One region of the Maribacter sp. 6B07 genome, then DNA from elsewhere that is predicted to be linked to it. Evidence: riboswitches for the same ligand, from Rfam matches in the RefSeq annotation. Region 1 holds a riboswitch; the other holds the start of a gene.
The links. A riboswitch is a leader RNA that binds a small molecule or an ion and turns the genes downstream of it on or off. The one in region 1 is predicted to bind S-adenosylmethionine.
Positions count from the first base shown of each region.

Region 2: linked by a shared signal. The riboswitch ahead of CSC80_RS15045 (Na+/H+ antiporter NhaC family protein) and the one ahead of CSC80_RS18720 (O-acetylhomoserine aminocarboxypropyltransferase/cysteine synthase family protein) in region 1 are both predicted to bind S-adenosylmethionine.

Region 1 covers NZ_PDUT01000005.1:70,805-76,485, forward strand. The annotation lists gene CSC80_RS18710 (hypothetical protein) at 10-780, shown strand; gene CSC80_RS18715 (sulfatase) at 855-2,477, shown strand; SAM riboswitch class I at 2,734-2,837, shown strand; gene CSC80_RS18720 (O-acetylhomoserine aminocarboxypropyltransferase/cysteine synthase family protein) at 2,954-4,228, shown strand; gene thrA (bifunctional aspartate kinase/homoserine dehydrogenase I) at 4,414-5,681, shown strand, end outside.
Region 2 covers NZ_PDUT01000004.1:218,665-224,345, reverse strand. The annotation lists gene CSC80_RS15065 (hypothetical protein) at 1-238, opposite strand, end outside; gene CSC80_RS19520 (hypothetical protein) at 368-1,111, opposite strand; gene CSC80_RS15050 (arylsulfotransferase family protein) at 1,351-2,616, opposite strand; SAM-I-IV-variant riboswitch at 2,909-3,005, shown strand; gene CSC80_RS15045 (Na+/H+ antiporter NhaC family protein) at 3,057-4,352, shown strand; partial or broken gene CSC80_RS19715 (Xaa-Pro peptidase family protein) at 4,420-5,681, opposite strand, start outside.

The DNA of each region.
Region 1 (5,681 bases):
TTATAAATTATGGATGATTTTTTTAATCGAGAGGTAGGTCAAATAATTTTGTCAACGTACAAAAGAAGTGAAAAGATAAGAAAATCAGATGGTTATAGTTGCTTCAAAACAATTCATACAATTCGGAATTCATTTTTTATTTACAAACACAACTATATTGAATGGAAGAAAGCATTACATGAATATTACTCGAATGAAGATAATTCCATATCAGACTCAGTGAAAAGACATTATCGACAAAGGGTATTAATTGCTAAAATTCATAATTTACTTTCTAGTTCTACAACTTTTAATGAAATTCATAATGAAGGACAAATAGAAGATTCATTCCATTGTTTTATTAAAGAATTAAGAAATTTCACTATGCATAGGCAATATTTTCCATTGAGTAGTTATGATAAAAATACTGTATTAGAAAATATAAAGTACGAGTCATTTCAAACTGATGAATTTAGGAATTATCTCAGAAATTATATTGCCAAATACCCAAATAGGAAAGGTTTGAAAAGAGCTTTGGATTTTTTGGATAGTATTTTTGGTTCTATAAATTTGGAAGATTTATTAGAAAAGTATGATAAAAAGATGCACGGTTTATACAATAAAAAAATCAGAGAAGTAATAAGTAAAAATAAGGATTTGTTTTGGCAATTAATGAATGATACTGAACAGGTGCATTTAAGTTTGAAGAAAGTTAATAAGTTGCCCAAATATCCTTTGTCCTCACCTGAACTGAGATATTTAAAACTAATTCTAAATTGTCATGACGGTAAGTCGCCATAATTAACCCTATTTTTCTTAACAGTCAAAACCAGCAACTAACAACTAACAACCAACAACGAACAACAACAACCAAAATGAAAAATCTAATTCTAATCGCTGCAGTCCTGCTTTTCTTGCTGCCATTTACGACTAAGGCGCAAAAAAGCAATGCTAAAAAGCCCAATATCATTTTCATCATGTCAGATGATCATGCGTATCAGGCCATAAGTGCATATGATAATAAATTACTGCAAACACCTAATATTGATCGTTTGGCAAAAGAGGGCATGCTGTTTACCAATGCCAGCGTTACCAACTCTATTTGTGCGCCTTCTCGTGCAACCATATTAACAGGCAAGCATACACATATCAATGGGAAAGTGGATAATTATTTTCCGTTCGATACTACACAGGTGACCTTTCCTCAAATTTTTAAAAAGAACGGTTATAAAACGGCGATGTTCGGTAAGCTTCACTTTGGCAATAATCCAAAAGGGGTAGATGAGTTTATGATCTTGCCGGGTCAAGGGCACTATATTAATCCAGATTTTATAGTCACCAATGGTGATACCATAACCAAGCAAGGCTATGTTACCGATATCATAACAGATGTATCACTAGATTGGTTGAAAGAAGAAGCGTCCAATGACGAACCTTTTATGATGATGTACTTGCACAAAGCACCGCACAGACCGTGGTGGCCAAGACCGGATAAGTTTAAGGAGTTCACGAAAAAGACCTTTCCAGAGCCAGAAACGTTATTTGATGATTACAGCAACAGAGGATCGGCGGCAAAGACGGCAGAAATGAATTTGTTGACACACATGATGTACAGTCATGATAGTAAGATCAGACCGGAAACCTTGGCTAAAATGGAGGGTAAGGTTTTACCGGTAGTGGAGGAATTTCCCAATAGTTTTTACGGTCCGTATAACCGTGCAACGGCAGAGCAAAAAGCATTGTATGATTCGGTGTTAGATTCCATCAACGATTTTTTCTATAACAATTGGCCAAAAATGAACGATACCGAGAAAATGAAATGGAAGTACCAGCGCTATATGCAAGATTATTTGGGTAGTATTTCTTCGGTAGATGATAATGTAGGTCGCTTGTTAGATTATTTGGATGAAAGCGGATTGGCGGAAAACACCATAGTGATCTATACCTCTGATCAAGGATTTTATTTAGGGGAGCACGGTTGGTTTGATAAACGATTTATTTATGACGAATCGTTCAAAACTCCGTTATTAGTGCGTTGGCCCAATGTGGTTGAACCGGGAGCTGTAGAAAATGAAATGGTACAGAATTTAGACTTTGCACAGACCATGTTAGAAGCTGTAGGCATCACGCCGCCAAGTGATATGCAAGGCGAAAGTTTAATTCCCCTGTTGAAAGGCGAAAAAGAAAAATGGACTAGAGATGCCGTGTATTATCAATATTACGAATATCCATCTGTACACATGGTAAAGCGTCACTATGGTATTGTGAATAAGGAATTTAAAATGGTGCATTTCTACTATGATGTTGATGAGTGGGAGCTGTATGATAGATTGAAGGACCCAAAGGAAATGAATAACGTCTACAACGACCCTGCCTACGCAGATACCGTTAAAAAATTAAAGATAGATTTAATTGCACTTCGTAAAAAATATAAAGACTCCCCGGAGCAAGATCAGATGTATATAGATAAATATAAGAGCGCAGGGATGATTGAGTAGTTTTTCGTTGATCGTTGATCGTTTCTCGTTGTTCGTTTTTCGTTTATAGTAAAATGTCAGTTCGAGTGCTCTTAAACTAATTTTTCTTTAGGTTAAGAGTGTATCGAGAATATTGTAATTGAACAAGTGTTCCATTGCTTTTAAGCCTTCAGAAAACTAACAACAAGACCAAGAATTATATATTTTTCATAAAATACTAGGTTTTTAAATTTTTCTGCCTTTATATTTGTAGTTCAAAGTTCACAAACGTATTGAATAGTTATCAAGAAAGGTGGAGGGATTAGACCCTTTGAAACCTTAGCAACCCTTTGTTCCATACAAAGAAGGTGCTACATTCTACCCTTAGGGGAAGGATAACAGTAATCGATTTTCTCGATATTACTTTCTTATAACTTTTTGATTTTACTTACTCACATTTTTATGTGTTTAGGTTGGGCTTTTTAATTATTAAAATAATTTTTAAAAACAACAAAATCATGAGTAATCACAAATTAGCAACAAACGCATTACACGCAGGTCACGACACCACTACAAATGGAGGTACAAGGGCAGTGCCTATTTATCAAACATCATCGTATGTATTTAATGATACCGATCATGCGGCAAATTTATTTTCACTTAAAGAACTAGGGTTTATTTACACACGTTTAAACAATCCTACCAATCAAATTTTACAAGACAGGTTAGCTGCTGTTGAAGGTGGTGTTGGTGCTGTGGTCTTTGCATCTGGTACTGCTGCCATTTCTACAGGTTTATTGACCTTGTTAAAAGCGGGCGATCATATTGTAGCATCAAGCAGTTTATACGGTGGTACCTTTAATTTATTGAATGTTACCCTACCAAGATTCGGAATTACGACCACCTTTGTAGATGCATCTGATCCTGAAAATTTTGGAAAAGCGGTACAGGATAATACAAGGGCTTTCTTTGTGGAATCTTTAGGGAATCCGAAATTGGATGTGTTGGATCTGAAAGCGATTTCTAAAGAATCGAAAGCAGCGGGAGTACCTTTTATAGTTGATAATACGGTAGCTACTCCTTCATTGTTAAACCCCATTGAGCACGGTGCCAACTTGGTCATTCATTCATTGACAAAATATATTGGCGGTCAAGGAACGTCCTTAGGTGGCGCAATTATAGATGCCGGTACGTTTGATTGGACCAACGGAAAATTCCCTGAATTTACGGAACCATCTGCAGGTTACCACGGTTTGGTATATAGCGAGGCATTAGGTGCGGCAGCATTTACCTTTAAATTGATATTGGAAGGTTTACGTGATTTTGGTGGGGCATTGAGTCCGTATAACGCCTTTCAAATTATACAAGGTTTAGAGACTTTGCCGGTACGTATAAAGCAACACAGTGCAAATGCATTGGAATTGGCTACTTGGTTAGAAGGAAGGGAAGAAGTGGCTTGGGTAAATTACCCAGGATTAAAGAGCAATAAATACTATGACTTGGCACAAGAATACTTGCCAAAAGGTCAAAGCGGATTGGTTACCTTTGGTATCAAGGGCGGTTTTGAAGCGGCTAAAAAGGTTACCGATGCCACTAAGATCTTTTCTTTGTTGGCCAACATTGGTGACACCAAATCATTGATCATTCACCCGGCAAGTACTACCCACCAGCAATTAACCGCAGAGCAGCAAGAAGGTGCAGGTGTAGGGCAAGATTTAATTCGTTTGTCGGTAGGTCTTGAAGATATAGAAGATTTAAAAGCAGATTTAGAGCAGGCATTTGCCAGTCTTTAAATTAGATAAGGTAAAAGCTGAAACCACCGATCACTGAGCGTAGCCGAAGTGATCGGTGGTTTAAGAAAAAAAGAATATTGGTGGCGGCTGAGCCTAGCCGAAGTCATTGAATGTTCAAGAATATATTATTTACATGAGGTGGCTGAGCGCAGTCGAAGCTCAGCCACAAATTGATTTTGAAATAGATGTTACATCAACTACAGATTAAAAAATACAAGGCCCTAAGCGGTAGTGTTCAAGATATTCAATTATCGTATCAGGTATTTGGGAAAGCTCTTCATACAGCGCCAATAATTTTGGTGAACCATGCATTAACGGGCAATTCTAATGTTACCGGAGAAAATGGTTGGTGGTCTGCCTTGATCGGGGAAGAGAAGTGTATAGATACCAACAAGTACACTATTTTGGCATTCAACATTCCGGGCAATGGTCATGACAAGTTTGTAATAGAGAACTATAAGGATTTTGTAGCCGGTGATGTAGCTAGAATATTTTTATTAGGTCTACAACAGTTAAAGGTAGAGCGTTTGTTTGCATTGATCGGTGGATCTTTGGGTGGCGGTATCGCTTGGGAAATGGCAGCATTGCACCCAACGCTGACAGAACATTTGATTCCTGTGGCATCTGATTGGAAATCGACCGATTGGTTAATAGCCAATTGCCAAATACAGGAACAGTTTTTAGTGAATTCTAAACAACCTGTGCATGATGCCCGTATGCATGCCATGTTATGTTATAGGACTCCGGCTTCCTTTAAAGAACGGTTTAAACGAAGTACTAATGAGGAGCTTAAGGTTTTTAATGTAGAAAGTTGGTTAATGCACCATGGCGATAAGTTACAAGAGCGTTTTCAATTGTCTGCGTATAAGTTGATGAATCAATTATTAAAGACCATTGATGTTACTAGGGATGGTGATGAGAATTTTGTTAAGCTACAAAATAGCGATACCAATATTCATATTATCGGGGTAGATTCGGATATGTTCTTTACTGCCCAAGAAAACAAAGATACCTTTAAGCAATTGGCGCAGGCAAAGAGTAATGTGACCTATGGAGAAGTACAATCGTTACATGGGCATGATGCCTTTTTGATCGAGTTTGATCAGATGGAAAAATTGCTGACCGGTATTTTCAATACCAACGGTAATATCAAGAAAATCAAAATCTTAAAATTTGGAGGTAAATCTTTGAGCAATGGCGAGGGACTTGAGCGTGTTTTGGATATCGTGACACAAAAGGTCAAGAACAATGAGAATGTAGCCATGGTGGTTTCCGCCAGGGAAAAGGCTACGGATCAGCTAGAGGATATGCTGGAGAAAGCAGCCAAGGGAAAAGATTATAGGTCAGATTTTGAAGCGCTGGAGAAGTATCAAAAACATACCTATTCCAACGTAAATCTATCTATGGAATTCAAGGGCTTGGCAAAGCTGTATGAAGGAGTTTCCTTGTTGGG
Region 2 (5,681 bases), on a different contig from region 1:
TGTCCAATACATCAAAATTTTCAGAAACTTCGCCAATAGCTTCAGTTGAGCTAATAGCTTGATCATTGTTGGTATCCAATAGGCTAAATAAGCTCGCCACCTGCTGTACCGTAGAATTAGAACTTAGTGAGCTTAATAATGTAGCAGCATCGGACATAGATGAGGTGTTCATGTTCTTTACACTGTTACAACTGGTTATTGAAGCAATAATGATAAACGTTGCAATTACTTTTTTCATGGTTATGTGTTTTAATATTTATGTGTTACAAAAGTATATTTACCTCTTAGTAAGTGAAAACAATATATACCAATAGTGTAATTATTACTACGTATCTATAGAATCAATAGATGAAAAATTTTGTAATACTTAATTGTTGGCATCGGCCTTAAACCAAATATTAATGGAGACTTCTTCTGGTCGCTGATCTTGTGGTGGTGTTCCTTGAGAACCTCCTCTACCTCCACCGCCAGGACCACCACCTTGACCACCTCTGCCACCTCCAGGTCCACCACTTTGACCTCCAGCACCAAAACTAACATTTGAGCTCACAGTTTTTGTTTCGGATTTTATTTTTGGAGTTACAATACCAATGGATAATTTGGATAGCTTGGTGTCATTATCAGCAATGCTATTTTTTGGTATTTTTAAGTGATAATGAAGTTCTTTTGAAGCTTCGTCAAAATTGTAGTTTATGGTAACACCTAGGTTGTTTAAGTCTAAATGAAATTCTTCTTCATGGTCAAAATTAATAAAGCGTGCCGTTCTGGGCATTTCTTCCAATAGCTTGTTCATGTCCGGTCCTTTCCGCTCTTGTTCATCTGTTTTTTTACGAGAATTATTATCTCTTTCATTTCGTTCTGGACGTTCTGGCGGAGTAATATTGATTGGATATTGAATAGAAACATTTTTCTTCTTTTTTCCTTTAACATCAAAATACACGTAAAAGCCCTGGTGCAACATAGACATCATAGTAGCTTGGTCTACTGTACTTAATTGGACCATAATATGTTCTGCGTCTATAATGCTTTGATAAGTAATGTTATCCTCTGTATTTTGAGCTTGGCCAATTGCCCAACCAAATAACAATAATAGCGTAGTATATATTTTCATTTTTTTGATCTTAGTAATTTTGGAATGGTAAACCTATTGATAAAACAAAGACTTAAGAGGAATTTTAAGTGTATGCCATAAGATTTAAAGCGAATGCCTGAACCTTTACCGGTTACATATTTGAACAATGCTAGTTGCTTATATTTCATCATGTAGATGAATTTAAAAAATAGAAAAGCTCCAATATTGCTATTGGAGCCCTTCGTCATCAATCAATCAATCAAAAAAACTATCTTTAATTATAGACCTAATGCGGTTATTGCATCGTCGTCTTTTGTAAATGCATACGCACGCCACGGTCTATTGTAATTTGTAAATCTCCACAGCACATCTCCGTCGCTATTAACTTCCCAAATAGCACCTGTGCCTTCGCAGATAAGGGTGTTGCCATTACTCATTCTAACCCCACTGCCTAAACCATTACTATATAAATCGGTATCTGTGAATTCCCATATTAATTCAGGCTCATTATCTTGACCGGCTACCAGTTCATAAGGCGGACTCAATTGGTATTCTGCTACTGCAGATTGGTTGTCATACTTATTATTTACAAATACCAACATCTTATTATCATCAAAAAGATTAGGATAATGTACCCTGTTCATGGTCACTTCACCAACATTGTCATAAGTAAGGGGGTTTCCAAAACGGTAAACCAGGTCACCACCTAAATTATAGTTTCCGCCGGTATTGGTGGCAGCCTCTTCTGTTGAGGTGCTATGATCAATAACCCAAACCTCGCTATAGAAGTTAACGGTCATGTATAAAAGGTCGTTCGTTTCATCTAGGGTTATACCGTTTACATGCATAATGTCACCATCAGTTTGATCATTATTATAATTGATGTCAATAAGGTTGGGGACATCGGCAACGACACCAAAGTTTAATTTGCTTTCATCGTAATCTTGAACAATATGGTCTGTAGCATGCCACTCCCAAACTATTTCTTGGGTTAATGGATTCATTTCAATAATAGCTTCAGGATAAATATTAAAATTACCCGAAAATCCCATCTCTGCAGCATCTGCAGCACTTACTTCTTCCCATACGGGAAATATGATATTTCCATTAGATAAATAATTAACATCATGATGTGAGATGTAGGTACTAGTAGAATAGTCCACTTCCCATTCAATGGATTGGTCTGCGTTTATTTTTCTAAATCCGCCACCATAACCACCAAAGGTTATCTGTGGATTATCAGCTTTTATCGTAGATACCAAACTACCATCAGATTGAAGCATGGCATCATTACCCAATTGGTCACCATTGAAATCCCAATCAAATAAGGTATTGCCATCATGATCAATTAAATATACCCCATTGTCCGGTGCAACGGCTAAAATATAGGAGTCACTGTCCACAGTACTACTTGCTTCATTGGTGCCGCTAGTATCATCTGTTGTTTCTTCTTCGGTGATTGAAACATCATCGGAATCATTACTGCAAGAGGTTAAGAAAAGCAGGCATACGAATAATGCAGTTGTTCCTAAGTTAAGATTCATTTTTCTCATCGATTTTAATTTTTAGGGTTGTTATACGGTTTAAGCATCTAAGTAGGTATAGATACCAGTCTCCGTTTAGATTTTAAATGTAGTTCGAAGTTTAAATGAAAATGAAGCTTCTCAGCGAATGGAGCGTATAATTCAGTAAAAGGCCCTATTGTGTAAGTGAAATTTTTTAGCCTTTTGTCATCTTAAAATGGCATTTTCTGCAATTGTTCAAAACGGTTTAAATTAAGATATAATTAGTATAATTTTTGATTTTATGTACTGATGGTTTATTAATTTTGCGCCCTTAAATTATCAAGAATCTCAAATAGAGATAGCAACCTGCAATAACGAGCAAGGTGCTAAAAGCGATAAGCCAATACCTTGGAAAAAACGTTAAATCCTTCCTCTAGTATTTGCTATAGCTCTAAACGTGATTCTACAAATAACCATATATGACTCAAGTAAAAGCTGTAACAGCCAATGCAAAGGCACTTATTCCATTTTTAATATTCATTGCAATATTTCTAGGCGTAGGCATTTTTCAAAATGATTTTTATGCCCTACCCGCTCCTATTGCCGTAATTGCTGGTATACTGGTAGCATTTCTCATGTTTAAGCAATCTATGAAGGAGAAAATTGCCATTCTTTTAGAAGGGTGCGGTAATGATAAAATTTTGACCATGTGTCTTATATACCTATTGGCAGGAGCATTTGCAGCGACAACCAAAGCTATGGGCAGTGTAGATGCTATTGTTCATTTAGGTCTGGATGTTATCAGCGGACACTATATATATGTAGGTGTGTTTGTAATTGCCGCATTTTTGTCTATTTCTACGGGTACCTCTGTAGGCGCTATAGTTGCGCTGGCTCCAATTGTAATTGGTTTTGCGGATACCGGTAATTTTTCGCTAGGTATTTTATGCGGTGCCTTGTTGGGAGGTTCCATGTTCGGTGATAATCTTTCGGTAATTTCAGATACCACCATTGCCGCTACACAATCACTGAATGTAAAAATGAGTGATAAATTCAAGGCGAATATCAAAATAGCCGTACCTGCTGCCATTATTAGTATGGCTATTTTAATGTATGAAGGTCTAACCATGAATACCGTAGGAATGGAAATGGAAGAGTATCATTATTCCATTCTTAAAATTTTGCCTTATTTAATTGTAATTATACTTTCAGTCATAGGTGTGAACGTTTTTGTGACGCTTGTATTGGGCGCAATTTCGGCTGGAATCTTAGGTGTCTTTTATGGTGATTTCACGGTGTTGGAATTTACAAGAATATCATATACAGGCTTTACCAATATGACGGAGATATTTCTTTTATCATTATTAACGGGTGGTTTGGCCGCTTTGGTGACGTACAATGGCGGTATAGCGTTTATACTACTAAAAATTAAAACTTTTGTAAAAAGTAAGAAGTCTGCACAGTTTGGCATTGCAACATTGGTATCAACTATTAATATGGCTATTGCGAACAATACGGTCTCCATAATTATATCTGGACCCATTGCTAAATCTATTAATGATGAGTATGCTTTAGAGAACAAACAGACTGCATCTATCTTAGATGTCTTTGCTTGTATAACTCAAGGGTTATTGCCTTATGGAGCCCAAGTCCTTATGATTTTGAGCTTTGCAAAGGGTAGCATAACTTATTTGGACCTTGTAAGTAATACTTGGTACCTTTTGTTATTATTGGTGTCTACTGTTATGTTTGTAGGATTAAAATCTAAAAAGTAAACAGCCTACAGGAATATTAAAAAACATTCTCAATAGCATTTAAATAAGGTATAATAAAATGTAGTGATTAACTTTTCATCAAATTCTCTAAATCTTCAGGTGTTCTAGGTAAGTCCGAACTTAACACTTCACAACCATCTTCCGTGATTAATATCATATCTTCTGTAAATACTGAAATATTGTTATCATGGTTATAATACCACGGCTCTACAGTAAATACCATGCCTGGTTTTAAAGGAGCATTAGATAAGTTTGGATCGCCTGTTGATAGGCCTAAATGGTGACCAAAAAATAAACCTACTTGCATATATTTTTTTGAGTGTTCAGGAATAATGGTATTGGTGAATTTCTGCACATCCTTAAAGGTTATTCCTGGTTTTAAAAACTCAATAATTTCATCAGCAATTTTGGTTTCCATCATCAGAATCTCTTTTTGCTCTTTTGTTTATTTGCCAGAAACCGGAAATGTTCTTCCTATATCACTTACGTATTGTTCATATTCGCACCCCACATCAAAAATAACAAGATCCCCATTTTGCATAATACGGTTTCTTCGATTATAATGTGTTGCTAAAATTCTCCAGGGCCAATGAGAATTTGGTCCGGATTTTATGATGGACCCAAAGGCTAGCCTTTGTGAACCATTTTTCTTGAAATCGCCTTCTAAAACGCCTTCTAAATAACGTTCGTCTATACCTGGTTTTATCGCTTTTGCCGCCTCTTTAATGCCTTTAACTGTTATATTTGCCGCCTGTTTTAAGATTTCTACTTCATTTTCAGATTTTATCATACGTACTTTGGCAATTGCTTCGTAGATATTTTCAAAACTTAAATCTGTATGTTTCTTTTTGATTGCCTCTAAAAGAACTTGAACAGGAGAATAGGTAGCAATGTAGTCATTGGGTGCAAATTTTACTTCGCCAGGTCTACCGTTATTGATTAGTATTTTAGATTTATTGGAGTTTTCTAAATTCAACAGATTGGTAAAATCTTCTATGGAAGCGAGTGGGATACCTGTTCTGTTTATGATACTATTGTCATATAATAGAGGTCTTCCGGGAAAATCATTTTTTCTAGAACTGTTTTCAAACCTGATATCCTGTTCAGGTGTATAGATAGTAACTTTTTGATTATTCAAGTTAAAAACTAAAATGGCATTTGGCAATTCTAAACCGGTAAAGTAATAAAAATCATCAGTTTGCCTAAATGTTTCACCAAATGAAAATCCGTCTTTCGCGGGAATTAATACTAGCCCCTTTTTATTTAATTGGGCTAATTCAGTCATCAGGTTTTCTCGTCTAGTGTTTAATTCTTCCTTTGTAAAAGGTA